Regions from separate parts of the Streptomyces sp. NPDC057428 genome, predicted to be linked through region 3. Evidence: riboswitches for the same ligand, from Rfam matches in the RefSeq annotation. Region 3 holds a riboswitch; each other region holds the start of a gene.
What was found. A riboswitch is a leader RNA that binds a small molecule or an ion and turns the genes downstream of it on or off. The one in region 3 is predicted to bind cyclic di-AMP.
Positions count from the first base shown of each region.

Region 1 (9,535 bases), on a different contig from region 3:
TGCGTCGTTCTTGGCGACCCAGGCCTTCCAGTCGTCCCAGCGCATCTGGAAGGCGACGTCCTGGTTGAGGTTGGCCTCGTACCAGATGTTGTCCGTCGAGGGGTCGACGACGCTGTCCACGATCATGCGGCGTACGTGCGACGGGAAGAGCGTCCCGTAGACCGCGCCCAGGTAGGTGCCGTAGGAGACACCCAGGAAGTTGAGCTTCCGCTCACCGAGCGCGGCACGGATGACGTCCAGGTCGCGTGCGGTGTTGGGGGTGGTCATGTGCGGCAGCATCTGACCGCTGCGCTCGGCGCAGCCGTCGGCGTACTCGGCCGCCAGCTTGCGCTGTGCCCGCTTGTCGGCCTCGCTGTCGGGAACCGGGTCGGCCTTCGGGGCCTTGACGAACTCCTGCGGGTCGATGCAGGAGATCGGCGCCGAGTGGCCGACCCCGCGCGGGTCGAAGCCGACGAAGTCGTACGACTTCGCGGTGTTCGTCCAGAGGGGGTTCTTGGTCACGATGCGCTTCGGGAACGCCATTCCGGAGCCGCCGGGGCCTCCGGGGTTGTAGACTAGGGCGCCCTGCCGTTCGGCCTTCGTGCCGGTGCTGGTGTGCCGGTCGACCGCGAGCTTGATCTGCTTGCCGTCCGGCTTGCTGTAGTCGAGTGGGACGCTGACCCACCCGCACTGGATGGGAGCGGCGATCGCCCAGTCCGCCGGACAGTCCTTCCAGTCGATACCGGCCCTGGCGGCCCTGGCGGCGGCAGTCTGCACCCCGCGCGCCTCGCGGTCGCCGTGGTGGCGGCCGTCGGCACCGGCGGCCGGTGCGGCTATCGCGCCCGCTATGAGCGTGCCCGCGATCAGAGTGCCGGCCGAACCGAGCAGTGCTGTGCGTCTCAAAGTGGCACCTCCCCCTAGGTGATGCGCCGCCGATGACGGCGCCGTTGGTCGTGCGTCCGGCAGATCCTTTCGTCTGTGAGGTTGCTGAGAACAGGGCGTACACCTGTTTCTTTACCGAACCAATAGCCGGTGCGCGCTGTCCCGCTGAGCGAACTCAGGCCCTCGAGGGGTGCTTTGACCCCTTCAGGGGCTTCTCTGCGCAGTTCTTCGCCGAACCGCCACACGGTCTGGACACCCTGCCGGGCTCGGGCGCAGTCGAACTCAAGGCCGCGCAGGCACAGCAAGCTCACCCGTCATCGCTATCGCCCACCGGCGCCAGACCGCACGGCGAAAGCTGAGCCCAATTGCACGACGTCCGCTGAGTCGTGCCGGGCGGGAACTATGTCCCCGCCCGGCAACTACCGGCGACATCGCCTAGCGGACCCAGGCCTGTCGGGATGTCTTGCCGCCGTCGTTGTGGAAGGGCGCACCCCCGACTTCACGCCGCACAACTCCGCTCGGTACCAGGTGTCAGAACTGTTCCACGTAGTACGGCTGCACGCCCATCCAGCCGTTGCCGCGTGCCCCGTACCGGATACCGTTATCGCTCTGTGCCAGGGTGTACCAGGAGTCGACATAGTCGGGGTCGTCGGTCCACCAGTCATCGGGAATGGCGTCCAGCACGGCGTTGACCAGCGGGACGTATACACCCTGATCGGTGACGGTGAGCAGAACGGCGGCGATGGCCTTGGCCAAGTCGCGGTAATTGGTGCTCCCGTCCTCCTCCATCATGACGGCGTCGGCCAGGTTGTATTTGTAGTTGGACCAGTTCACCAGGATCTGGTTCGGCCGGTATGTGGTTCCGTCGTTGTCCAGGTACGGCATGTCGACCGGGTCGACCCGAACCTTGCCGTCAAGGCCGAACCCTGTGACGAGGGTGTAGATCTCTGCGTCACCCTTGACCCAGGGCTCCTCGTCGTCGGAGAGCCTGATCTCCGAGATGCGGGTGGTCCAGAACCCCGAAGTGGCAGCCGACGGCGTCTCGGCGGGTGAGGTCAGACCTTGACGGCTGAGCTCGTCGTTGAGCACCTTGAGCCCCGCCGCGAGGGCCTTGGATGCGTCGATGTCGACGATGTACACCGGGTGGCTGGGCACCGCACCAGCGTCGAGTATGTGGGTCCGGCCCAGGCTGTCGTAAGCCGTGACAGTGCGGGCGTCCTCATCGACGGCGCTCGCGGCCACCCACGGCGTGGCACCGGCCGCCAATGCGCCGCGCATGGAATCGGCTCCGAGTCTCAGCCGCAGCAGCGAGCCGACCCCCGGGTCCAGACCCTTGGCGGTGGCGATCCGTCGGTCGGCTCTGATCAGGGCGGCCTGGAGCCGGCCGGGAGCCTTGCCTGCGAGGGCGGTCACAGCCAACTCATCGGAGGTGAGCGCGGCATCGCGCATCCGGGCGCGCCAGGTGGAGTCCGACAGTGATGTGGCGATGGCGCGGGCGGCCTGGTTTTCCGTCTCGGTAACGGTGGAAGACGGTACTTGCGTTCGCGGTGCCTCCGTGGCGGGGAGCGCGGTGGCGGTCTGGGCGGCCGGCAGGGCCAGCAGACAGGCGGCGATGAGGGGCACAACGCCGCGCCGACGAGTGTGGTGGTGTCTCACGAGAGCATTCCTCCTGGGAGCGTGCAACGCATGGGACGTACGGCCAGGGCGGAGAAGAGGCCGGAATCTATGCGAGTAGATACCGGCCGGGCCAAGCATGACGGTGCCGTGTCATTCCGACAAGAGTGCCGTCCGGATAGAGGCAGGGGGATGTGTAGATGGCGCTCGGGTACCCGAGTACCGCGGTGATCCCCCTCAGTGGAGTCGTCAGCTTGGCCGGTCAGAGCTCGTGGCGGCTCTCTGGCCGTTGGCGTGGGAGAAAACGCGAGGTGATCCCGTGGGAGGTGGTCCTGACGTTGATCTGCCTGCGCTTGCCGGCGACGCAGGCCCGCGGGTGGGCGGCAGACGCGAACACGTCCAAACTCCGCAGCCGAAAACCGCCGGTCGGGAACGGCGACTCAACGGCCCCCACGTTTGGTGCGTTGAGGTGAGGTTGCGACAAACAGGACCTTCTCGGCGTCCCGCGCCGACACGCCCGACGACCCGATGAGTTTTCCTCGCTCGTTCGGCGTAGAAGGTCCCCCACCCGAGGGACAGCCCAACTTGCGCAACTAGCACGGACACTGAACGGAATCTGTCGTTCCGCCGCTGGTACGGGGCTGGTCCGGCACAGCCGCCGGCCGCCCGGATCAGCCCCGTCCACCCGAACGGATGAGTGGTGACGACTCTCACATATCGCAGCTTCAACGAGGAAATCCGGCAGTGCGTGCGTAAAGATCCGTGGGACGACAAGCCCCCGCCACCGCGGCGGGGCGGTCCGGGCGGACGCCGAGTCCTGCCGCTGTCCGGATGCCTGGTCGACAGGAGTGGATCGGCAGGAGTGGAGGACCCGAGCACAACGGGCCGCCCGGACATCCGGACGGCCCTCGGGGTGAAGCCGCCTAGCGCGGCCGGGCAACTTCGCCAGCCCGAACCCGACAGGTCATCCTTCACAGGCGGCTGACGAAGGGTTGCGCATGACTGCGCAGGTTCATGTCCCGTCTCTGTTCGCCCGGGTCGGTACGGCCTCGGTTCTCACATTCGCTGTAGGCACCACGATGCTGGCCCCGGGCTTCGTCGACGACGCCGAGGCCGCGAGCCGTTCGACAAGGGCTCTCGACATCGCCGCCTCCAAGAAGGGCGCGCCCTACAGATACGGCGCCGCGGGTCCGCACCGGTTCGACTGCTCCGGGCTGACGCTCTACTCGTACCGGAAAGCGGGCAAGAAACTTCCCCGCACGGCGCAGCAGCAGTACAACAAGACCCGCCATATCTCCAGGTCGCAGCGGAAACGCGGCGACCTGGTCTTCTTTCACGCGGGGCGCAGTGTCTACCACGTCGGGATCTACGCCGGCAGCGGCAGGATCTGGCACTCACCGAAGACCGGGGCGGTGGTCCGGCTGGAGAAGATCTGGTCGAACAGCGTCTGGTACGGGAGGGTCCGCTGACTCCTGCGCCCGCCCGGTGCCGGCACCTCTGACGCCGGCACCGCTCCTCACCTGGCCCAGTGCGGCAGGGACCCGTCACCAGCACGAGTCCCAGCGCGGTGAACGCCGCGCCGCCGCCGCCCTCGACAGCGCGGGCGGTACGCGGCCGGCGCAGCCACCTGCGGAGGCGGTCCCCGGCCGGTTTCCAGATGAGCGCGAGCGGCCGCCACGACGCTCCTGGCGCTGCTGCGGAGCGGTTTCGGCCGGACCGGCACGCCGTGAACCCCGGTCAGGTCTGGGCCGGGACGGCCCAGCGCACACCGAGACCGGGTCGCTCGGAAGGTGACGGTTGCTTCCCTATGGTCCCACTGGCCACTGGGAGCGGCTGGTGGCACACCGATCCTTCGTCACCGGACTCCACGCCCGCCGGGTCCGCGGTGACCGCGTCGGGGGACCTCAGCTGACCTGCGGGGGCGCCGATCCGACGATCGTGGCCACCGCGGACTCGATCTGCGCCGTCGTCAGGTCCGCCCGGGCCGTCAGCCGGAGTCGCGAGATCCCGTCCGGCACCGAAGGCGGCCGGAAGCACCCCACCGCGAGGCCTGCGGCACGGCAGTCCGCGGCCCAGCGCACCGCGGATTCCGCCGACGGTGCGCGGACCGAGACGACGGCCGCGTCCGGGCGCACCGCGGTGAGCCCGGCGGCGGTCAGCCGGCCGTGAAGTTCGGCGGCCACCTCCCGCGCCCGGCCTGCTCGTCCGGGTTCGCGGCGCAGCAGCCGCAGTGCACCGGAGGCCGCGCCGGCAGCCGCCGGGGCGAGACCGGTGTCGAAGATGAACGTCCGGGCGGAGTTGACCAGATGGGAGATGACCCTGTCCGGCCCGAGCACCGCTCCACCCTGACTCCCCAGTGACTTCGAGAGGGTGAGCGTGGCGACGATCCCTTCCCCGCCCGCGAGTCCTGCGGCGGCGAGGGCGCCGCGCCCGCCGTCCCCCAGCACGCCCAGACCATGTGCGTCGTCCACCAGGAGGGCTGCGCCCGCGTCCCTGCATGCCTCGGCGAGGGGCGCCAGCGGGGCTGCGTCACCGTCGACCGAGAAGACGGAGTCGGTCACGGCCAGAGCCCGTCCCGTGTGCGTCCGGAGCGCCTTGCGCACGGCCTCGGGGTCCGCGTGCGGCACGACCGCGGTGGCGGCCCGGGAGAGCCGGCAGCCGTCCACGATCGAGGCGTGGTTGCCGGCGTCGGACACGATCAGAGAGTCGTGTCCGGTGAGCGCGGTCAGGGCGGCGAGATTGGCCGCGTAGCCGGACGAGAAGACCAGGGCCGCCTCGAAGCCGCAGAAGTCGGCGAGTTCGCGTTCGAGGCGGGCGTGCAGCGCGGTGGTTCCGGTGACCAGCCGCGAACCGGTGGCTCCCGCGCCCCATTCACGTGCTGCGTCAGCCGCGGCGGAGGTGACCTCGGGATGCCTGGTCAGCCCCAGGTAGTCGTTGCTCGCGAGGTCCAGCAGATCCGTCCGGGAGGCCCGGGGGCGCAGGGTCCGGACGAGTCCGGCGTCTGTGCGGCGGCGGGTCTCGTCGTCGATCCAGTCGAACGGGGCGTAGGACATGAGCGGGTCCCTTTGTAGGCAGTTCACAGACCCTAGCCCGGGGCGCAACAGGCCAGGGTGTGGCAATACACACAGCATCGTCCGACGGTCCTGTCCGGTTCCTCCTTGGCCGGAGGCGGTGTCGTACGTCAGGATCAACGCCATGGACCTGCTGAACACGCTGGTGGACAAGGGGCTGCGGCGCGAACTGCCGACCCGTGACGAAGCGCTCGCCGTACTGGCGACCTCCGACGACGAACTGCTCGATGTGGTGGCCGCTGCCGGAAAGGTGCGCCGCCAGTGGTTCGGCAGGCGCGTCAAGCTCAACTACCTGGTCAACCTGAAGTCGGGGCTCTGCCCCGAGGACTGCTCCTACTGCTCGCAGCGGCTCGGTTCCAAGGCCGAGATCCTCAAGTACACCTGGATCAAGCCGGACGAGGCGGAGAAGGCCGCTTCCGCCGGGGTGGCCGGCGGCGCCAAGCGCGTGTGTCTGGTGGCCAGCGGCCGGGGGCCGACCGACCGGGACGTCGACCGGGTGTCGAAGACGATCGAGGCGATCAAGGGGCAGCACGAGGACGTCGAGGTGTGCGCCTGTCTCGGTCTGCTGTCCGAGGGTCAGGCCGAGCGCCTCAAGTCCGCCGGCGCCGACGCGTACAACCACAACCTCAACACCTCCGAGGGGACGTACGGGGACATCACGACCACCCATACGTACGCCGACCGGGTGGACACCGTGCAGCAGGCCCAGGCCGCCGGTCTCTCGGCGTGCTCCGGGCTGATCGCCGGCATGGGCGAGACCGACGCCGACCTCGTCGACGTCGTCTTCTCGCTCCGTGAGCTGGATCCCGACTCCGTGCCGGTCAACTTCCTGATCCCCATGGAAGGGACCCCGCTCGCGAAGGACTGGCACCTCACTCCTCAGCGGTGCCTGCGCATCCTCGCGATGGTCAGGTTCGTGTGCCCGGACGTGGAGGTGCGGCTCGCGGGCGGCCGTGAGGTCCACCTGCGCTCGATGCAGCCGCTCGCCCTCAACCTGGTCAACTCCATCTTCCTGGGCGACTATCTGACCAGCGAGGGCCAGGCGGGGCAGACCGACCTCGACATGATCGCGGACGCCGGTTTCGAGGTGGAGGGGGCGGGGACGCAGACACTCCCCGAGCACCGGGCGGAGCCTTCCGCGGGCTGCGGTTCGCACGAGGGCGGCTGCGCTCCGTGCGGCGACTCCCCTCGGACGGCCCCGGAGCCGGCGGAGGCGCAGGCGGCACGTACGGATCTGGTGGCGGTGCGCCGCCGCGGCGCCGGGACGGATCTCGCACCCAATGCCTGACCTGTTCACCCCCGCCGAACTCCGCGCCCTGGACCGGGCCCACGTCTGGCACCCCTACGGACCGATGCCCGGCCGCCAGGAGCCACTGGTCGTCCGGTCCGCATCCGGGGTGCGGCTGCGGCTCGCCGAATCCGTCCTCGGGCAGAGCGAGTTGGTGGACGGTATGTCGTCCTGGTGGTCGGCGGTGCACGGCTACAACCATCCGGTGCTCAACGACGCCGCCCGGAGCCAGCTGGACCGGATGAGTCATGTGATGTTCGGCGGGCTCACGCACGAACCCGCCGTCCGGCTGGCCGCCCGGCTGGTGGAGATCACCCCGGAGCCACTGCAACACGTCTTTCTCGCCGACTCCGGTTCGGTCTCGGTCGAGGTCGCGGTGAAGATGTGCCTGCAGTACTGGCGCTCGGCCGGGCGGCCGGGCAAGCACCGGCTGCTGACCTGGCGCGGCGGGTACCACGGGGACACCTGGCAGCCGATGTCGGTGTGCGACCCCGAGGGCGGGATGCACGACCTCTGGTCGGGCTCGCTCCCCCGGCAGGTCTTCGCGGACGCACCGCCCGACGGCTTCGACGCGGAACCGGACGACGCGTACGTACGGCACGTGAACGACCTGATCGCCGCCCACCGTGACGAACTGGCCGCCGTGATCGTGGAGCCGGTGGTCCAGGGAGCGGGCGGGATGCGCTTCCATTCGCCGGCCTACCTGCGGGTGCTGCGCGAGGCGTGCGACGCCAACGACGTGCTTCTGGTGTTCGACGAGATCGCGACCGGTTTCGGGCGGACGGGGGAGCTCTTCGCGGCCGGACACGCGGGGGTGTCACCGGATGTCATGTGCGTCGGCAAGGCGCTGACCGGGGGCTACCTGACGCTGGCTGCGACGCTGTGCACCACGCGGGTGGCGGAGGGCATTTCCCGCGGAGAGGTACCCGTGCTGGCCCACGGGCCCACGTTCATGGGCAACCCGCTCGCCTCGGCCGTGGCGTGCGCGTCCGTGGACCTCCTGCTGGGCCAGGACTGGCAGTCGGAGGTGAAGCGGATCGGTGCGGGGCTCCGGGACGGTCTCGCGGAAGCCGCGGAGCTCCCGGGCGTGCGTGACGTCAGGGTGCTGGGCGCCATCGGCGTCCTACAGCTCGATCACGAGGTCGACATGGCGGCCGCGACACGGGCCGCGGTGCGCGAGGGCGTGTGGCTGCGGCCGTTCCGCGATCTCGTGTACACGATGCCGCCCTACGTGACAGGCGACGACGACGTCGCGAGGATCGGCCGGGCCGTGTGCGCGGCGGCGAAGGAGGGCTGAGATGGCGATCCTGGTGGTGACCGGGACGGGCACCGAGATCGGCAAGACGATCGTGACGGCGGCGGTGGCGGCTGCCTCCGCGAAGCGGCGGGTCGCTGTCCTCAAACCGGCCCAGACCGGCCTGGCGCCGGGCGAGCCGGGGGACGCCGCGGAGGTGGTACGGCTGGCGGGCGGCCATGTGACCGCGGTCGAACTGGCCCGCTTCCCGGAGCCGCTGGCGCCCGGGACGGCGGCACGCCGGGCCGGCATGGCACCCGTACGCCCCTTCGAGATCGTGGAGGCCGCGCGGAAACTGGCGACGGAACACGACCTGGTGCTCGTCGAGGGAGCGGGTGGACTGCTCGTGCGCTACGACGACGAGGGGTCCACGCTCGCGGACGCCGCCCGGTTGATGGCCGCGCCCGTCCTGGTCGTGGCCCCCGCCGGCCTGGGCACGCTGAACGCCACCGCCCTGACGACGGAGGCGCTGCGGACCAGAGGCCTGACCTGCCTCGGTGTGGTCGTGGGCAGCATGCCGGCCGAGCCGGACCTGGCATCCCGGTGCAACATGGAGGACCTCCCGGTCTCTGCGGGGGCTCCGCTGCTCGGCGCGGTTCCGGCCGGGGCGGGCGCGCTGGCTCCGGCCGACTTCCGTGCATGCGCGCGGAGTTGGCTCGCCCCCGAGCTCGGAGGAAATCGTCGGTGCGGCTGAGGGGCTGAGTACGCCCGTACGGGGGAGAATCGAAGTGGAGCCGTATCTCCGCGTCCTCCGAGGAGGCCTGCCATGCGTCGGCGCAGCACGAATGTCCCCCGCGACGCCGTGCACCACCCCGTGTTCGCCCGTTTCTACGCCCGGATGAGCGTGACGGCCGATCTCAAGGCGGGCGTCGCCGCCCGTCGCGAGGAACTTCTCGCAGGGCTGTCCGGCCGGGTCATCGAGATCGGCGCGGGCAACGGTCTCAACTTCGCGCACTACCCCGGAGCCGTCTCGGAGGTTGTGGCGATCGAGCCCGAGCGAAGTCTGCGGCGACTGGCGGCCGCCGCCGCGATGCGGGCGGAGGTGCCTGTCGACGTGGTGCCGGGAATCGCGGAGGCCCTGCCGGTCAAGAGCGAGGCGTTCGACGCGGCTGTCGCCTCGCTTGTCCTGTGCACCGTACGCGACCTCCCCCGGGCCCTGGCGGAGATCAAGCGGGTGCTGCGGCCGGATGGCGAGTTGCGCTTCTTCGAGCACACCCTCGCGTCCGGCCGGACGCTGGCGACGACGCAGCGGGTGGCGGACCGCACGGTGTGGCCGCTCCTGTTCGGTGGCTGTCACACAGCGCGGGACACCGTCGCGGCGATCGAGGAGGCCGACTTCCGGATGGGGACGTACCGCAGGTTCCGCATCCCGGAGAAAGGGGTGTCTTTGCCGACCACGCCCTGCGT
Region 1 is NZ_JBHVCT010000011.1:71,508-81,042, reverse strand. It holds gene ACFU5K_RS07050 (alpha/beta hydrolase) at 1-882, opposite strand, end outside; gene ACFU5K_RS07045 (DUF3103 family protein) at 1,393-2,517, opposite strand; cyclic di-AMP (ydaO/yuaA leader) riboswitch at 3,274-3,470, shown strand; gene ACFU5K_RS07040 (C40 family peptidase) at 3,474-3,944, shown strand; partial or broken gene ACFU5K_RS07035 (LysE family translocator) at 4,012-4,143, opposite strand; gene ACFU5K_RS07030 (8-amino-7-oxononanoate synthase) at 4,380-5,528, opposite strand; gene bioB (biotin synthase BioB) at 5,671-6,834, shown strand; gene ACFU5K_RS07020 (adenosylmethionine--8-amino-7-oxononanoate transaminase) at 6,827-8,131, shown strand; gene bioD (dethiobiotin synthase) at 8,133-8,822, shown strand; gene ACFU5K_RS07010 (class I SAM-dependent methyltransferase) at 8,895-9,535, shown strand, end outside.
Region 1: it holds a riboswitch for cyclic di-AMP, as region 3 does, so the genes downstream of both, ACFU5K_RS07040 (C40 family peptidase) here and ACFU5K_RS10660 (M23 family metallopeptidase) in region 3, are expected to answer to the same signal.

Region 2 (9,535 bases), on a different contig from region 3:
TACGGCACCGCCGACACGACGGGTCAGTGGGACACCACAGGTTGGGACCACACCGGCAGGGCCGACCAGTGGGCCGCGGGAGACACCGGCGCCTTCGCCACCACGACCTTCGACAGCACGGCCTACACGACCGGGACGTATACCGCCCCCGCCTTCGAGACCGCGGGGTACGAGAGTTACACGGCACCCGAGACCGGCACGTACGACGCCACCGCCTGGAACACCGGCGGCACGCCCGAGAGCACCGCGTACGCACCCGAACAGACGTCGTATCCCGCGTACGAACACCAGCCGTCCGCCTACGAGACGGGCGAGTTCACGGCTCACGACGTCGCCGGATCGCACGACACCCCCGTCTCCTGCGACGCCCCCGGGCCGCACGACGAGACCCCGGCCGTGCACGACGGGCAGGACGACCCGTACGCCTCGGAGCACGTCGGGCCCGACACCTACGACGAGTCCCTGACCTACGACGACGAACTCGCGCGGACCGCCGCCGCCCACGACACGGCCTCCGCGCACACCGACGACTACGACGAGGCTCCCGGAGCACGGGCTGCCGCGCAGATCCCGGATTTCGTCGAACTGACCACCGACTCGGGGGCCGCCGCCCTACGCCCCGTCACCCGCTCCGCCACGCGCGGCGGCAGCCGGGGACGTCGTCGCACTCCCGCGAAGCGCTCCGCGCTCCTCACCGTCGCCGTGCCCTCCGCCTGCGTCATGAGCGTCGCGGGCATCGCCGCCGCCTCCGTGGGCGGCATGGGCGGGGCCGACGAGACGAAGGACGACACCACGTCGATGGCTGCGGCCGACGCCGCCACCACCAGGACGGCCGTCGCCAACAACGAGCTGGACACCCAGCTGGCCGCTCTCAACGCCGACGCCGCGAACTTCGCCGACCGCGCCAGCCGCACCCAGGAGCGCCTCGACCTGAAGGAGCGCCAGGCGGCCGACAAGAAGAAGCGCGAGGAGGAGGCCGCCCGCCGGGAGGCCCTGCGCCCCAAGTTCGTCCTGCCCGTCTCGCAGCACGGCCTCAGCGCCACCTACGGCCAGGCCGGGGTGAACTGGATGTCGGTCCACACCGGTATCGACTTCCCGGTGACCTTCGGCACGCCCGTGATGGCGGCCACCGACGGCACCGTGCGCACCCAGTGGAACAGCGCCTACGGCAACATGGCCATCGTCACCGCGGCCGACGGCACGGAGACCTGGTACTGCCACCTCAGCACGACCAAGATCCGGTCGGGTTCGGTCAAGGCGGGCGACGTCATCGCCTACTCGGGAAGCTCCGGCAACTCCACCGGCCCGCACCTGCACTTCGAGGTACGGCCCGGTGGCGGCTCGGCGATCGACCCGATGCCGTGGCTCCGCAGCCACGGCCTCAACCCGAACTGAGTCAGAGCTTCTCGACCGGCGCGTAGCGCAGCAGTAGCTTCTTCGGACGCTCGTCGCCGAAGTCGACCGTCGCCTTGGCCTGGTCGCCGAACCCCTCGACCGCGGTCACCGTGCCCAGACCGAACTGGTCGTGCGTGACCCGGTCCCCCGCCACCAGGGTGACCACGGGCTTCTCGGACGTGCGCCGGGTCGCGAATCCCGAAGGACCGGACTTCGAGCGCGACGAGGACAGGGACGACGTGATCCCTGAGGTCGGTCCCGCCACAGCGGCCATCGGCCCCTTGCGCTTCCACTCCAGGTGCTGGTCGGGGATCTCCTCCAGGAAGCGCGAGGGCGGGTTGTACGAGGGCTGGCCCCAGGCACTCCGCATCGCCGCCCGGGTGAGGAACAGCCGCTCGCGGGCACGGGTGATGCCCACGTAGGCGAGCCGGCGCTCCTCCTCCAGCTCCTTCACCTGCCCCAGCGCGCGCATGTGCGGGAAGACGCCGTCCTCCATGCCGGTCAGGAACACCACCGGGAATTCCAGGCCCTTGGCGGTGTGCAGCGTCATCAGAGTGACGACACCGGAGCCGTCCTCGTCCTCGTCGGGGATCTGGTCGGCGTCGGCGACCAGCGCGACCTTCTCCAGGAACTCGGCGAGCGTCCCGGAGCCCTCGTCCGCCGCGCGCTCCTGCTCGAACTCGAGAGCGACGGAGGCGAGCTCCTGGAGGTTCTCGATACGGGTCTCGTCCTGCGGGTCGGTGGAGGCCTGGAGCTCGGCGAGGTAGCCGGTACGCTCCATGACCGCCTCCAGCACGACCGCCGGTCCCGCACCGGACTCCACGATCGTGCGGAGCTCCTCCATGAGCGTGTTGAACCGCTTCACGGCGTTGGCCGAGCGCGCCGCCATCCCGTACGCCTCGTCGACCCGGCGCAGCGCCTGCGGGAAGGAGATCTTCTCGCGCATCGACAGCGCGTCGATCATCGCCTCGGCCCGGTCGCCGATACCGCGCTTCGGCACGTTGAGGATACGGCGCAGCGGGACGGTGTCCTCGGGGTTGGAGAGGACCCGGAGGTAGGCCAGGACGTCCCTGACCTCCTTGCGCTCGTAGAAGCGCACGCCGCCGACGACCTTGTAGGGCAGCCCGACGCGGATGAAGATCTCTTCGAAGACACGGGACTGGGCGTTCGTGCGGTAGAAGACGGCGACGTCGCCCGCCTTCGCCTCCCCCGCGTCCGTCAGCCGGTCGATCTCGTCGGCGACGAACTGCGCCTCGTCGTGCTCGGTGTCGGCGACGTAGCCCGCGATCCGGGTGCCGGTGCCGGCGTTCGTCCAGAGGTTCTTGGGGCGACGGCTCTCGTTGCGCTCGATGACGGCGTTGGCTGCGGAGAGGATGGTCTGGGTGGAGCGGTAGTTCTGCTCCAGCATGATCGTCTTCGCGTCCGGGTAGTCCTCCTCGAACTGGAGGATGTTGCGGATGGTCGCGCCGCGGAAGGCGTAGATCGACTGGTCCGCGTCACCCACGACGCAGAGCTCGCCCGGGGCGTCGGCCTCACCGGCGGGGCCGACCAGCTCGCGGACCAGCGTGTACTGGGCGTGGTTGGTGTCCTGGTACTCGTCGACCATGACGTGGCGGAAGCGCCGGCGGTAGTGCTCGGCGACGTCGGGGAAAGCCTGGAGCAGGTGCACCGTCGTCATGATGATGTCGTCGAAGTCCAGCGCGTTGGCCTCACGGAGCCGCGCCTGGTAGAGCGCGTAGGCCTGCGCGAGCGTCTTCTCGAAGCCGTCGGCGGCCTGGCCCGCGAAGGTCTCCTCGTCGATCAGCTCGTTCTTCAGGTTCGAGACCTTCGCCGTGAACGACTTCGGCGGGTATCGCTTCGGGTCAAGGTCCAGATCACGGCAGACCAGCGCCATGAGCCGCTTGGAGTCGGCGGCATCGTAGATCGAGAACGACGAGGTGAATCCGAGGAGCTTGGACTCGCGGCGCAGGATGCGCACGCAGGCGCTGTGGAACGTCATGACCCACATGGCGTTCGCGCGCGGACCCACGAGGTCCTCGACGCGCTCCTTCATCTCGCCCGCGGCCTTGTTGGTGAAGGTGATCGCGAGGATCTGGCCCGGGTGGACCCCGCGCTCGGCGAGCAGGTGCGCGATGCGGTGCGTGAGCACCCTGGTCTTGCCGGACCCGGCTCCCGCGACGATGAGCAGTGGAGATCCGGCGTGCACGACCGCGGCGCGCTGTTCGGTGTTCAGCCCGTCGAGCAGAGCCGCGGAGTCGACGACGGGACGCGGGGCGCCGTCGCGGTAGTACGCGTCACGGGGCGGCGGCGGGGCGTCGAAGACGTCCTTGAACAGGCCCTCCGGCACCGCCTCGGGCGCGTGCTCCTCGGGGGGCGGCGGGGGGCCTTCCTCAGCTTGCTGGAGGCCGGTCAGGAAACTGTCGTCAAAGAGGCTGCTCATCGCTTAACGAGTCTAGGCGGCCGCACCGACAGCCCGGGACGGATCGGCCACACGGACCCGCACCGTGCGCCCGCCGGGACGGATCGGCCACGGTGCGTGAGATCGGGCGGCCTGCACAGGCCGGCCGGACGGACCGGCTCCCGCGGAAGGTCACGGAAATGTATCGGGCATATCGGCCACCATCCTTCACAGGAGCACCACGGGTTGGTTAGCGTGCTCCGACGGGTGTCCCGTACCCACTTGAGGCGAACCACGCCGCGCGGGCACCCCCGCCGAATCCGTACTCCTGTGAGGAGCCCGGAACCGGGGACCCACAAGCAGCACCGGGGTGAATCGGTCAGTCTTCACCGGACCGTAGGGCAGCCTTCCGTTCCGCCCGAACCCTCCCCCCAGTGCCTGAAGGGCCTGGGGGACCCCCATCGCTAACCTGGTAGGCGGTCCACGGAAGGAGATGCCGGCCTTGGCGTCGCATCGCAAGCAGCGCACCCGGGTGCGCACGACCACCCCTGCCTTCGGTCTCACGACGGCGGCGCTCGCCTCCGTCACCCTGCTCTCCGCGCAGAGCGCGACGGCGGCCCCGGCACAGCCCAAGCCCAGCATCGAGGAAGTGCAGAAGAAGGTCGACGCCCTCTACCGGCAGGCCGGTGCCGCGACCCAGGAGTACAACCAGGCGAAGTCCGCGTCCGCCGAGCAGCGCTCCAAGGTCGACGCGCTCCTGGAGGCGGCGGCCCAGCGGGCCGACAAGCTGAACGAGACGCGCCGCGAGCTGGGCAGTTACGCCGCCGCCCAGTACCGCAGCGGCGCGATCGCCCCGACTGCGACGTTCTTCCTGGCGGACGACCCGCAGTCGTACTTCGACCAGGACCAGCTGATGGCCCGGATGACCAGCCGGCAGCAGAAGACGGTCACCGAGTTCCGTACGCAGCAGAAGGAAGCCGCGGCGAAGCGCGTCGAGGCGACGAAGAGCCTGGAGACGCTGACCGAGTCGCAGGCCACGCTCCGCACCAGCAAGCAGCACGTGCAGACGAAGCTCACCGAGGCGCGTTCGCTGCTGTCGGAGCTGACCGCCGAGGAGAAGGCGCGGCTCGCCGAGCTGGAGCGCAAGAAGGAGGCGGAGGCGAAGCGCAAGGCCGAGGATCTGGCCCGGCAGCAGGCCGCCGCCGACAAGACGGAGGCCGAGCGCGCCCCGGAGAACGCCGGGCAGGACACGGGCTCGGGGACCGGCGGCACGGACTCCGGCAGCGGCTACGCCACGAAGGCCGAGAAGGTCCTGGCCTTCGCGCGCGCCCAGATCGGCAAGCCGTACGTGTGGGGTGCGACGGGCCCGTCCTCGTACGACTGCTCCGGGCTGACCCAGGCGGCCTGGAAGGCTGCCGGCGTCGACCTGCCGCGCACGACGTGGGACCAGGTCAAGGTCGGCACGCGGGTGGCGACGGCGGACCTGAAACCCGGTGACCTGGTCTTCTTCTACGACGACATCAGTCACGTCGGCATCTACAAGGGGGACGGCATGATGATCCACGCGCCCAAGCCGGGTGCGAGCGTCCGCGAGGAGTCGATCTACTACATGCCGATATACGGGAGCGTCCGCCCGGCATGACGGCATGGGGTTCTCCGTACGCGGCGGCACGGCCCACGACGGAGGCTGGACACGCAGGAGGGGCCCGGGGATCGTCCCCGGGCCCCTCCTGCGTCCGCGCGGGACGCTCAGGTCCAGAGCGTGGCGATGAAGATGTTGGCGACGGTGAGTGCGCCGACCGCGGCGAAGGCACCTTTGCCGGCCTTCTCGTCGTCGCGCTTCACGTAGACCAGCGCGAGGATCACGACGAGGAGCAGGAGCTTGATCCCGATCTTGACATTGTTCACCGACTGGTCGTCGGCCTGGTTCAGTCCGACGAGGGCGATTCCGGTGACGAGCATGGTGAGCGCGCCGTGGAGCATGGCGGGGACGAAGCGGGCCGTGCCCGCCCCCATGGCCTTCACCTGGGTGAGGAAACCGCCCAGCAGGGAGGCGATTCCGATGATGTGCAAGGCCACGACGACATTGATGAGTACGTCCATGGCCGCAGCCTAGCCCCGGCCATATCAGCACTCTTCGGCCAGGTATGACTTACCGATGAACTGACGCGAGGACTGTGCGAATTGCCGGGCTCCGGCTGAATTTCCCGGTCACTCGACGGAAACGAAACTACATCTGAGGGCAATAGCTGTCATTACACCTCTTCCCCGTGCCCCGGGTTTAGCGTCACGTCCCAGGTGACCGATTCGTTACCGCCGCCCCCGTACCGGGCGGCACCCCGGTCGCCCCGCCAGGAAAGCCGGCGGCGGGCCGCTCCCCCTGTGGTGGCCCGCCGGCGGACCCGGGCGGGCCCGCCGGTCTCCCCGGCGGGCAGTCGAACGGAAGGACGCACCACGCCCGTGGCCGCCCATCGCACCGCCGCTCACCGCAAGCCCAAGCAGCGCCTGTTCACCGGGCCTGCTGCCCGCACCGCAGCCACCCTCGCACTTGCCGGCGCGGCGTCCGCCGCGGCTTTCGAGGGTGCGGCCCAGGCCGACCCCCAGCTCACCGCGGCCCAGGTCAGGAGCAAGGTCGACCGGCTCTACCACGACGCCGAGGTCGCCACCGAGCGGTACAACGGCGCGAAGGAGAAGGCCGCGGCCTCGGAGAAGTCCCTCGACACCCTGCGCGACGAGGCGGCCCGCAGGACCGGGCGCCTCAACGCCGCCCGCGACGCACTGGGCGCGTTCGCCACCGCCCAGTACCGCAGTGCCGGTGTCGACCCAGCCGTCCGGCTGGCCCTCTCGTCGCACCCCGACGAGTACCTGGAACGCGCCTCGTTCGAGGACCGGGCGGGAGACCGCCAGGCAGGCGCGATCAACGGTGTACGCCGGCAGATGAACGACATCGCGCAGCTGCGGGCCGAGGCGGAGGACGAGCTCACGGTCCTCGCCTCCCGTCGGGCGGACCTGGAGAAGCACAAGAACGCGGTCCGCACCAAGCTGTCCGAGGCCCGCAAGCTCCTCGCCACCCTCACCGCCCCGCAGCGCGCCGACTACGAGCGTGCCGCCGACGCCTCGCACGGCGGTGGCGCCGTCCGCACGGACCGCAGCACGCCGCGCGGCTCGGTGAGCGCCCCCAACGCCCGCGCGGCGCAGGCCGTCGACTTCGCCTACGGTGCGCTGGGCAAGCCGTACGTCTGGGGGGCGACGGGTCCGTCCTCCTACGACTGTTCCGGCCTCACCCAGGCCGCCTGGCGTGCCGCGGGCGTGTCCCTGCCGCGCACGACGTACACCCAGATCAACGCGGGACAGCGCGTCTCCCGCTCCGAACTCGCTCCGGGAGACCTGGTGTTCTTCTACTCCGGGGTCACCCATGTGGGTCTCTACATCGGCGGCGGCCAGATGATCCACGCCCCACGCCCCGGCGCACCCGTACGTATCGCGCCGATCTCGGAAATGCCCTTCGCCGGAGCGACGCGCGTCGCATAGGCTCCCCGGCTCATGGACACAGCCATCCAGAACTACGCGCGTACGAACACCCTCCGCTCCCCCGGCCACTACCGGGTCGGGCCCTTCACGGTGCGGCACAACCCGGACTGGGAACTGAAGTTCGCCAACTACGCCATTCCCGACCAGGGTGCCGAACCCACCGCCCGGGAGATCGCGGACCTGGTCGCGGCGTTCCGCGAGCGCGACCGGCTGCCCCGGCTGGAGTTCCTTCCCGCGTGGGCGCCGGCCGTCGAACCGGCGCTGCTGGCAGCCGGATTCACCGTGGAGAGCCGTGCCCCGGTCATGGCCTGCGCCGCCGGGGGACTGCTCGCCCACAAGCCGGTGGACGGACTCCGCGTCGCGGAACCCGCCACCGGCGCCGAGTTCACCGCGGCCGCGGCCGTCCAGCACGCGGGCTTCGGCGGCGAGGGCGGCCCGGACGACGGCGAGATCGCCTGGCTGCGCGCGGCGGTGGAAGGCGGCGGCGTCTCGGCTCTCGCCACCGTGGACGGTGTGCCGGCGGGTGCGGGCGGCTGCTCGGCCCCGGCCGCCGGCATCGGTGAACTGGCCGGACTGGCCGTCGCCGAGGCCTTCCGCCGCCGTGGTGTCGGCGCCGCGCTCTCCGCCTGGCTGACCCGCACCGCGTTCGACCGTGGCTTCGGCACCGTCTGGCTGGAGCCGGGCGGCCCCGACGTCGAGCGGATCTACGCGGGCATCGGTTACCGCAGGGTCGGCGAGAAGCTCAACATCTCGCTCGATCCCGCCTGAGGGCCCCGAGCACGCGCGCCCAGGGCCGGACCGGCCGTCAGACCAGCCGTCGCGCCGTGGCCCACCGGGTCAGCTCGTGCCGGTTGGAAAGCTGGAGCTTGCGCAGCACCGCCGAGACGTGGGACTCGACCGTCTTCACCGAGATGAAGAGCTGCTTCGCGATCTCCTTGTAGGCGTAGCCGCGGGCGATCAGCCGCAGCACCTCGCGCTCGCGTTGGGTGAGCCGGTCCAGGTCCTCGTCGACCGGCGGCGCGTCCGTCGAGGCGAACGCGTCGAGGACGAAGCCGGCCAGCCTCGGCGAGAACACCGCGTCGCCGTCCTGTACCCGGAAGACGGAGTCGACCAGGTCGGTGCCGGTGATCGTCTTGGTGACGTAGCCACGGGCGCCGCCGCGGATGACCCCGATGACGTCCTCGGCGGCGTCCGACACGGACAGCGCCAGGAAACGCACCGGGTTCTCCACCGCACCCATCATCGGGGCGCAGCGCCGCAGCACCTCGACGCCGCCGCCGCCGGGGAGGTGGACGTCGAGGAGGACGACCTCGGGGCGGGTCGCGGTGATCACCGTGACCGCCTGTTCGACGTCGGCGGCCTCGCCGACGACCTCGACGCCGGTCTCCTCGGTGCGGCCGATCTCGGCCTGGACCCCGGTGCGGAACATCCGGTGGTCGTCGACGAGCACGACCCGTACCCGGCGCTCCGGGACCCCCGTCGCTTCGGTGTTCTCGGTCATTCGCTCGCCCTCTCCATCTCCAGCTCCACTTCCGTGCCCCCGCCGGGCACCGAACGCAGGCGCGCCGTACCGCCGTTGCGCTGCATCCGGCCGATGATCGACTCCCGTACGCCCATCCTGTCGTCCGGAACGGCGTCCGGGTCGAATCCCGGCCCCCTGTCCCGTACCGAGACGAAGACCGTGCGGCCCTCGACCTCCGCGTAGACCTGGACAGCGCCGCCCTCGCCACCGTACTTGGCGGCGTTGACCATCGCCTCGCGTGCGGCCTGCATCTGTGCCGCCAGCTTCTCGTCCAGCGGGCAGTCGCCCACGACGACGACCTCCAGCGGGACGCCGTGCTTGTCCTCGACCTCGGCGGCGGCGCGCTTGACCGCCTCGGCCAGGTTCGTGGGCTCGTCGTCCTCGTCCCTGCCGGTGCCCGACGGGTCGTACAGCCAGTTGCGCAGCTCGCGTTCCTGGGCGCGGGCGAGTCTGCGGACCTCGCCTGCGTCGTCGGCGTTGCGCTGGATCAGGGTGAGCGTGTGCAGGACGGAGTCGTGGACGTGGGCGGCCACCTCCGCCCTCTCCTGTGCCCTGATGCGCATCAGGCGTTCCTCGGAGAGGTCCTGCATCATGCGGGCCAGATAGGGGCCGGCGAGCAGGGCGATGCCGGTGAGCACGGCGACGGCGGCGGTCAGGGCGTTGCCGAGCTGGGCGGCGGAGCCGCGCAC
Region 2 is NZ_JBHVCT010000058.1:8,518-18,052, reverse strand. It holds gene ACFU5K_RS21620 (M23 family metallopeptidase) at 1-1,395, shown strand, start outside; gene pcrA (DNA helicase PcrA) at 1,397-3,835, opposite strand; cyclic di-AMP (ydaO/yuaA leader) riboswitch at 4,096-4,288, shown strand; gene ACFU5K_RS21610 (NlpC/P60 family protein) at 4,287-5,435, shown strand; gene ACFU5K_RS21605 (hypothetical protein) at 5,543-5,896, opposite strand; gene ACFU5K_RS21600 (NlpC/P60 family protein) at 6,254-7,324, shown strand; gene ACFU5K_RS21595 (GNAT family N-acetyltransferase) at 7,337-8,092, shown strand; gene ACFU5K_RS21590 (LuxR C-terminal-related transcriptional regulator) at 8,130-8,825, opposite strand; gene ACFU5K_RS21585 (PspC domain-containing protein) at 8,822-9,535, opposite strand, start outside.
Region 2: it holds a riboswitch for cyclic di-AMP, as region 3 does, so the genes downstream of both, ACFU5K_RS21610 (NlpC/P60 family protein) here and ACFU5K_RS10660 (M23 family metallopeptidase) in region 3, are expected to answer to the same signal.

Region 3 (9,535 bases):
GAGCCGTACGGGGACGAGCCACGCGTGGCCGAGCTGCGCGAGAGGGCCCGTCCACTTCTCGTCACCCCGGTGTGAGGGTCCACCGGGATCGTCCCGGTATGCCCGGCCCGGTGACCCGTCTGCACGCCACGCCCCGCCCGCCCCTGGTTTGAGCCCGTTGTCAGTGGGTCAGTGCACTATCGGGGTGGGAGGTGGCGTGATGATGACGCACGCGGCGTACGACTGCGACGTACTGGTGATCGGTGGCGGGATCGTCGGTCTGTCGACCGCGTACGCGATCACGCGCACCGCGCCCGGCACCCGGGTCACGGTGCTGGAGAAGGAGTGGGCGCCCGCGCGCCATCAGACCGGGCGCAACAGCGGGGTGATCCACAGCGGCATCTACTACCCGCCGGGCTCGCTCAAGGCGCGCTACGCGGTCCGGGGGGCCGCCGAGCTGATCGACTTCTGTACGGAGCACGGCATCCCGCACGCGGTGACGGGCAAGCTCATCGTGGCGACCGGCAGCGACGAGCTGCCCCGGCTGCACGCCCTGGTGCAGGGCGGCCGGGCACACGGGCTGCCGGTCCGGGAGCTCGGCCCCGCCCAGATCGCGGAGTACGAGCCGCGGGTGCGCGGTCTCGCGGCGATCCGGGTGGGCACGACGGGGGTGTGCGACTTCACCGCGGTCGCCGTCCGCCTGGCCGCCGAGGCGAGCGCCGCGGGCGGACAGGTGAGGTACGGCGCGGAGGTCGTCGCCGTCGACCGGCGCTCCTGGGGCGTGGCGGTGCGCACGGCGGACGGCCAGGTGGTCAGGGCCCGCGTCCTCGTCAACTGCGCGGGGCTGCACAGCGACCGGGTGGCCGGTCTCGCCGGTGACGACCCGGGAGCACGCATCGTGCCCTTCCGCGGGGAGTACTACGAGCTGACCCGGCCCGAGCTGGTGCGCGGGCTCGTCTATCCGGTGCCCGATCCGGCATTCCCCTTCCTCGGGGTGCATCTGACCCGGGGCATCGACGGCACGGTCCACGTCGGGCCGAACGCGGTTTTGGCACTGGCACGCGAGGGGTACGGCCGCACGGTCGTCCACCCGCGCGAGCTGGCCGCCACCCTGGCCTGGCCGGGCTCCTGGCGGATCGCCCGCAGGCACTGGCGGTACGGGGCGGGCGAGGTGCACAGATCCCTCTCGAAGAGCGCGTTCACCCGGGCCGTCCAGCGGCTGCTGCCCGAGGTGACGGAGGCCGATCTGCGCCCGTCGCCGGCCGGGGTCAGGGCACAGGCGGTACTGCGGGACGGCACACTCGTGGACGACTTCCTGATCCGGGACGCCCCGCACACCGTGCACGTGCTGAACGCCCCGTCGCCGGCGGCCACCGCTTCCCTGCCCATCGGGAGGGAGGTGGCGCGACGGGCCCTGCTGCGGGCTCGCGCGACGGGGTGGACACCGCCCGCCGTAGAATCGGGTCATTGTGTCTGAGCCTGTGAACCCCACCCCAGAGACGCCCGGCCCCGCCCAGGAGACGCCCGGCGTCCCGCCGGAGGCCGCGCCCGCCACCGCGCCGGACGCGGACGCGGAAGCACGGCGTGCCGCGTCGTTCGAACGCCAGCGCAGACTGCGCCAGGAGCCCCGCTTCCCCGGCGGTCCCGCCGCCGACCCGGCGGGCTCGCACCACGAGCGCCGGATCCGCAGCTTCCAGCCGCGCCGCAGTCGGGTGACCACCGGCCAGGAGGAGGCCCTCCAGCGCCTGTGGCCCAAGTGGGGCCTGGACATCGACGGCCTGAGCGTCATCGACCTCCCCACGATGTTCGACGGCCTCCCGGTGGTCCTGGAGATCGGCTTCGGCATGGGTGAGGCCACGGCGCAGATGGCGGCCGACGACCCCGCCACCGGAATCCTCGCCGTCGACGTGCACACCCCGGGGCAGGGCAATCTGCTCGGGCTCGCCGACCGGGCGGGCGTGTCCAACGTCCGGGTCGCCAACGGCGACGCGATCATCCTGCTGCGCGAGATGCTGGCGCCCGCCGCGCTGGACGGGCTCCGGGTCTACTTCCCCGACCCCTGGCCCAAGAAGCGGCACCACAAGCGGCGGCTGATCCAGCCGGAGTTCCTCGACCTGGTGGCGCAGCGCCTGAAGCCCGGCGCGCTCGTCCACTGCGCGACGGACTGGGAGCCCTACGCCGAGCAGATGCTGGACGTCCTGACGGCGCATCCCCTGTTCGAGAACACCCGGGCGGACGGCGGCTTCGCGCCCCGGCCCGCTTTCCGGCCCCTGACGCGCTTCGAGGGGCAGGGCCTGGACAAGGGACACGTGGTCCACGACGTGCTGTTCACCCGTCGCTGACCAGCCGTCGACGGACCCCCGGCCGACGCACCGTGGCACGGTGTCGGTGCCTCTCGTTAGGGTCATCAGGTGTCCGAGTGGTCCGTACAGCACCAGCAGCCGGCCGTCCCGGTTCTCGAGGAGCAGCAGCTCGACGAGTACCTGGGCGCCGTACCGGAGCGCGGCCAGTGGCGTTACCGGCCGAGCCGCGTCGGCATGGTCTGGCGCAGCAAGGCCTTCCGCGCCGGTGCGGTCGTCACCGTCCTCGCCCTCTGCGGGCTGGTGATCCTGGCCCTGGTGCGCGAACAGACCGGCACCGAGGGCTTCCTGGTGGGTCTCGGCCTGGCCGTGCTGCCCGTGCCGCTGCTGATGGCGGCGTTCCGCTGGCTCGACCGTGTCGAGCCGGGCCCGTGGCGCAATCTGCTGTTCGCCTTCTCCTGGGGCGCCTGTGCCGCCGCGCTCGTCGCCATCATCGCCAATTCCTTCGCCACCCGGTGGATAGCCACGGCCACCGCGGATCCGGCGAGCGCGGACACCCTCGGCGCCACCGTCATCGCACCGGTCGTCGAGGAGACCGCGAAGGCGGCGGCCGTCCTGCTGATCTTCCTCTTCCGCAGACGGCAGTTCGGCGGTGTCGTCGACGGAATCGTGGTCGCCGGTTTCACCGCGACCGGCTTCGCCTTCACCGAGAACATCCTCTACCTGGGCCAGGCCTTCGGTGAGGACCAGGAGCTGGGGACCACGGGGCTCGCCTCGCTGACTGCCGGGACGTTCTTCGTCCGTGTGGTGATGTCGCCGTTCGCGCACCCCCTGTTCACGGTGCTCTCCGGCATCGGCTTCGGGCTCGCGGCGCTGGGCGGCGCGCGCCACCGGGTGCGCCGGGTGCTGCTGCCGCTGCTCGGACTCGCCATGGCCATGGGCATGCACGCCCTCTGGAACGGCTCGTCGTCCTTCGGCCCGTACGGCTTCTACGCGGTGTACGGCGCGTTCATGGTGCCGTGCTTCGGCCTGGTGACCTGGCTGGCCGTCTGGTCCCGCCAGCGGGAACTGCGCACGCTCTCCACGGAGCTGCCGGTGTACGCGGCGGCCGGCTGGCTCGGCCCCGCCGAGCCGCCCGCACTCGCCTCGATGCGGGCACGGGGAATGGCCCGCGACATGGCACGGCACTGGCACGGTTCCCAGGACCGCGCCCGGGGCAGGGACGCCGCCCGTGCGGTCGCGGAGTACGAGTCGTTCGCGACGTCCCTGGCCATGCTGCGCCGGCGCGCCCGTCACGACGGTGCGGGCGCCGACTTCGCCGTCCGGGAGCAGGAGTTGCTGCACCACCTCTGGCAGCGCCGGGAGGTCGCGGGCCCCGCGCTGGCGAACGCGGCCCGCATGACGGGCCGGATGCATGCCGACGGGCGGCCCCCGCAGGTGCCGTTCCCCCGCCGGCCCCCTCACGGCGCTCCGGCCCCGCAGCAGATTCCGGCGCCGCACCGCCACTACGGCGGCTACAACCCCTACCTGGAGCACGGCCCCCGTTCCGCCCCGCCCCCCGGGACTCCCCCGCACTGAACGCCCGGACGCGCGAGCCGGGGCAGGTGGTGCCAGGACCTCTCAGGCCGAGGCCTCGGTGAGCTCGGCCAGCTGGCTCTCCGTCAGTTCCAGTCCGGCCACCGCCACGAGCGCGGGCAGCTGTTCGACCGTGCGGGCCGAGGCGATCGGCGCGACGACGGTCGGCCGGGACGCCAGCCAGGCCAGCGCCACCGTCGCGATCTCGGCCCCGTGCTCCTGAGCCACCCTGTCGAGCGCCCCGAGTACCTTGCGGCCGCGTTCGGTCTCCAGGTGCTTCCCCGCGCCTTCGGCCCGCGCGCTCTCGACGGCCGCCCCCGGCCGGTACTTGCCGGTGAGAAAGCCCGAGGCGAGCGCGAAGTACGGGACGGACACGAGACCCCCGGCCGCCGCGGTGTCCTGGAGCGGGCCTTCGTAGGTGTCGCGCGAGACGAGGTTGTAGTGCGGCTGCAGGGCGACGTAGCGGGCCAGGCCCTCGCGCTCCGAGAACGCCAGGGAGGCCTTGAGCCGCTCCGGGCTGATGTTGGACGCCGCGATCTCCCGGACCTTGCCGGCCTTCACCAGCTCGTCGAGGGCGCTGATGATCTCCTCGACGGGGACCGTCTCGTCGTCGAAGTGCGTGTACAACAGGTCGATGTGGTCGGTACCGAGCCGGCGGAGCGAGGCCTCGGCCGCCCCCTTGACGGTGGCCGCCGACAGCCCCTTGTACTCGGGGTGGGCACCGACCTTGGTCGCGACGATGATGTCCTCCCTGCGGGAACGCGCGGACAGCCACGCGCCGATCACCGCCTCCGACTCACCACCCTCGTTGCCCGGGACCCAGGCCGAGTAGGAGTCGGCGGTATCGATGAAGTTGCCGCCGGCGGCCGTGTACGCGTCGAGGACGGCGAAGCTGGTGTCCCGGTCGGCGGTCCAGCCGAAGACGTTGCCGCCGAGAGCGAGGGGGAAGACCTGGAAGCCCGAGTTTCCGAGCGGGCGCAGTGATGTCATGCCTCAGCTCAACACATCGGCGGAGCCGCGTATTCCGCTCGCCGCCCGCACCGTGAAGGACCGGCGGCCCTGGCGTCGGGGGGTTGTGCGCCAGGGCCGCCGGAGTGCGGGTGCGCCGTGTGCCGGCGCGGGCACTCAGATCGAGAGGCCCTTGCTGCGCAGCCAGTTCATGGGGTCGATGCCCGAGCCGTCCGCGGTGTGCACCTCCAGGTGCAGGTGCGGACCTGTCACATTGCCGGTGGCGCCGACGCGGCCGATGGTGTCGCCGGTGCTGACCTTCTGGCCGGCGGTGACGTCCATCGACGACTGGTGGCAGTACCAGATCTCGGTACCGTCGTCGAGTTCCAGCACCGTGCGGTAGCCGTAGGAACCGGACCAGCCCGCCGACTTCACCGTGCCGCTGTGCACGGCCTTGACCGGGGTGCCGGTGGGAGCCGCGAAGTCCAGACCGGTGTGGTAGCCGGAGGACCACATCGAACCGGCCTGGCCGTACGTCGAGGTGATCGTGTACGAGGAGGTCGGGAGGGCGAAGCTCAGGGCGAGCTTGGCGAGGCGCTCGGCCTCGGCCTTCTTCTTCGCCGCTTCCTCGTCGGCCTTCTTCTTCGCGGCGGCCTTGGCCTCCGCGTCGCTCTGCTGCTCGGCGGCCTGGGCCGCGGCCTCCTCGGCCGCCGCCTTCTCCTGCGTCGCCTTGGCCTCGGCCTCGGCCCCGGCCTGCTGCTGCTCGGCCTGCTGGAGGATGCGGGCACGCAGCGCCTCGCCGGCGTCCGTGGTGCCCTGCTCGGCCTCGGCGGCGGTGATGCCGGCCGTGGTGAGCGGAGAGGACGCGGTGACCGTGCCGCCCTGATCGGTGTCGCCGGACAGATAAGCGCCCACGCCGGGCAAGGACTTGGCGTCGGGAAGATTGTCAGCGATGGAATCGGGAAGGGAGATGGAGACCGGCGGTTTGCTCTGCGCGGTGGCCATGCCTCCCGCGCCGACGGCCGCGATGACACCGACGCCGAGGACGGTGGAGCTACGGGCGAGACCGCGCTGCTTGGCTACGCGGTGCTTGCCGCGTACGGGACGGATGGACTCCTCGGTGGGGTTCCATTCCTCCCACGTCCTGCCCTGGTCGCCGGGACCGGCGGGCCTGAAGGGTGCCGGAGCCTCGGGGGCAGGCTGATTTGACGCCACGTGGGCGCACTCCTTTCCTTCCTTCTCGCCTACCGGGTTAGCTGACGGGTTCGGAGCAGGAAGGTCTCCTACGGGCCCCTTCGTCCCTCGCGGGAGTCAGGCGTCCGATTCACCCCATGTAGGTGGTTCCCCGGTTCCCTTGCGGGATTCGGCGCTGCGCACGGTGCCGCCTCTGGCGACGACTGGGACAACCGCGCTGCGTTATCGAACGTTAATAGACATGCGGGTCCGATACCAAGCGGTTCCCACAGATCGTTCACGGCCCCGGCCCGGACTTCACGGGGCCAATCGGCCTCAAACGGGCGAGTTGCACACCCCTCACGCGCACAGCAGTCTCTGACGTTACGTCACATGTTCTGCGGAGCGACGCCCTTTGATTACGGACGGTCGTCTTCGGTCATTCACGATCCCGTCCCACGATCTTCACCGTCTTCCGTCGCCCCTGCTGCCGCCTGGACGGCCGCCCGACCGCGAGCAACGCGAGGTCGTCCGTCGACCGCCCCCCGGTGTGCAGCCGGACGTCGTCGGTGAGGGCCGAGAGCAGCTCCTCCGGCCCCGGGAAGATCCTGCCGCGCAGCCGGGCCGCCGGATCGTAGAAGACCCCGTCGGCGTCCCGCGCCTCCGAGAGTCCGTCGGTGAACGCCAGGAAGGTCGCACCGGCCGGCAGCGGCCACTCGTCCGCACGGTCCGGCCACGCGTCCAGGCCCATCCCGAGCGGCAGGGCGGGCTCGGTCGGCCTCAGGACGTCGAGCGCACCGTCCGCGTGGAGCACCAGAGGTTCGGGATGTCCGCGGTTGACGACCCGCAGCGTGTCCGCACCCACCGGGATCTCGGCGAGCACGGCCGTGACGAACCCCTCCATCGAGTCCAGCCCGCCCCGCCGCGTGCTCTCCCGCGCGAGCGCCCGCTCGAGCCGCTGGACCACGCCCTCCAGCGAGAGCTCCTGTTCGGACGCCTCCCGGAAGGCGCCGATCACGACGGCCACCGCCGCCACCGCGTCCAGGCCCTTGCCCCGCACGTCCCCGACCACCAGCCGCACCCCGTACGGCGTGTCCGCGACGGCGAACAGGTCACCGCCGACGAACTCGTCCGCCTGGGCCGCCTCGTACCGCGCCGCGACCAGCAGACCGCCGATCCGGTCCTCCGGCACGGGGAGCACCGCGCGCATCGCGGTCTCCGCGATGACCCGCGCCGAAGCCAGCTGCTCGTTGCCGCGCTGTACGACACGGTTGATGACGAGCGCGAGCCCGGCGACGGTGACCAGGGTGAGCAGGTCCGTGATCGGGACGACGTCGGCGAGCATGCCGTCGGAGACGCGGATGGCGAGGACGACGAGGATCGCCGCCACGCCGACGCGGATCGTGGACGCCAGCGAGAAGAAGGGAGCGGCGATCAGCGGTGCCGCGGCGAAGAGCGGCACGGCGCTGACCTCGGGCGGGGTCTCGAGGTCGACAACCACGCCGCAGCAGATCATCAGCGGGGGCAACAGACGCACGAGCCTGCGCGCCCGCTCGTTCCCCTGTGCGCGCCCCTGCCGTACGTCCCGCTTCCCCACCTGTGCACTCCTGCCCGTCCGCCCACGGCTGCGGACGGTACCGCGCCCCGACCCGGCCGGCCGGAGCCGCGCCGTGGCGCGACCGCTCATCGGCCGAAGGAAGGAGCGCACCGCCGCCACGTTCCTCCGGGGGTCAGCCGGAGAGCCGGTGCCGAGCGTAGATCGTCAGTGCATCCCGTACGAAGACGGCGGTTCCGTCCCCGTGGCGATCGTAGTTCTTCGCGAAGCGTGGATCGGCGGCGTACATCTCGCCGAGCCCGCTCACATACGAACGGGTGACCTCCGTCGTCACCGACAGCCACTCGCAGTGCCGCCGTGCGATGTCCTGCACCTCGTCGCTTCCCGCTTCCAGACCGGCGGCACTCGCCGCACCGTAGTCGCGGGCGATGACGTCGTGCGCGTCCTGGAACGCCGCACGCTCGGCGGTGCTCAGCCCGCGCCACCACCGGTCGCCCCGCTCGTACGCCTCCCGGCCCCACCGCTCGCCGACCTCCTGCTCGTACGCCGTGTGGTCGAAGCCGTCGAACACTTCCCCGGCCATGAGTTCCTCCCCTTCCTCGGTCCTGTGGAGAGTGGTCCGTACCGAGGCGATCTGCCGTCCGATGCGCTCCCGCTCCTGCTCCAGCAGGCGCAGATGGGCCCGGAGCGCCACGGAGGTGTCCCGCTGCCCCTCGAGTACCGCCTTGATCGCGGGCAGCGAGAGCCCCAACTCCCGCAGCAGCAGGATGCGCTGGAGCCTGACCAGTGCGCCCTGGTCGTAATAGCGGTAGCCGTTCGCACCCTTGCGGCTCGGCACGAGAAGACCGAGGTCTCCGTAGTGCCGGAGCGTGCGACTGGTGGTGCCGGCTCGCCGGGCGATTTCCTGGATGGACCACTCCATGCCGGAAACGCTAGATCTTTACGCAACGTCAAGGTCAAGCCCGGCACCCTCGGGCCGGTCCGACGCACGACAGAGGCCCGGATCCTTGATAAGGATCCGGGCCTCTGTCTTCAGTAGCGGGGACAGGATTTGAACCTGCGACCTCTGGGTTATGAGCCCAGCGAGCTACCGAGCTGCTCCACCCCGCGTCGTTGTGATTGCAACTCTACGCCATCCGGGACGGTGCTCCGACCACTTTCCCCACCGGTGCCGTCCGCCCTTGCCCCGAGGGGTGGGCGCCGCCCTCCACGATTGCGGGCCCTGCGCGGCGGCGCGACGCTTGAAGGACACGACATTCGGTGTTCGGTCCCGTCTGCGCGGCATCCTCAGGTGCCGGCTTCGGCCCAGCAGCCTCACCCGACGAGATGGAGCCAGGGGAGGCCGGGCGCACGCTCGCGAGGAGACGGCCATGGACGGCACCACGCTGGAGACCATGAGGACCGCACTGCGCGGCCCGGTCATCGGCCCGGACGACCCGGCGTACGACCAGGCGCGCACGGTCTACAACGCCATGATCGACAGAAGGCCGGCAGCGGTGGTCCGCTGTCACGACACCGCGGACGTCATGGCGGCCGTCGATTTCGTCCGTGAGCACGGCCTGGACGTGGCCGTCATGGGCGGTGGCCACAGCGGCCCCGGCCTGGGCGTCGTCGACGGGGCGGTCACGATCGACCTCTCCCCCATGGGCGGCGTACGCGTCGACCCCGCCACCCAGACCGCCCAGGCGGACGGCGGCGCGACACTGGGCGAGTTCGACCACGCCACGCACGCCTTCGGCCTCGCCACCCCGTCGGGCATCATGTCCACGACGGGAATGGGAGGCCTCACGCTCGGCGGCGGTCACGGCTGCCTCACCCGCAAGTACGGCCTCACCGTCGACAACCTGGTCTCCGCCGACGTCGTCCTGGCCGACGGCAGCTTCGTGGCCGCGAATCCGAGTGAGAACGCCGATCTGTTCTGGGCGCTGCGCGGCGGCGGCGGGAACTTCGGAATCGTCACATCGTTCGACTTCGAGCTGCACCCGGTGGACACGGTGGGCGTCGG
Region 3 is NZ_JBHVCT010000019.1:61,131-70,665, reverse strand. It holds gene ACFU5K_RS10685 (sporulation protein) at 1-75, shown strand, start outside; gene lhgO (L-2-hydroxyglutarate oxidase) at 200-1,456, shown strand; gene trmB (tRNA (guanosine(46)-N7)-methyltransferase TrmB) at 1,461-2,321, shown strand; gene ACFU5K_RS10670 (PrsW family glutamic-type intramembrane protease) at 2,391-3,857, shown strand; gene ACFU5K_RS10665 (aldo/keto reductase) at 3,900-4,844, opposite strand; gene ACFU5K_RS10660 (M23 family metallopeptidase) at 4,980-6,017, opposite strand; cyclic di-AMP (ydaO/yuaA leader) riboswitch at 6,029-6,181, opposite strand; gene ACFU5K_RS10655 (PP2C family protein-serine/threonine phosphatase) at 6,415-7,572, opposite strand; gene ACFU5K_RS10650 (MerR family transcriptional regulator) at 7,706-8,452, opposite strand; tRNA gene ACFU5K_RS10645 (tRNA-Met) at 8,567-8,640, opposite strand; gene ACFU5K_RS10640 (FAD-binding oxidoreductase) at 8,901-9,535, shown strand, end outside.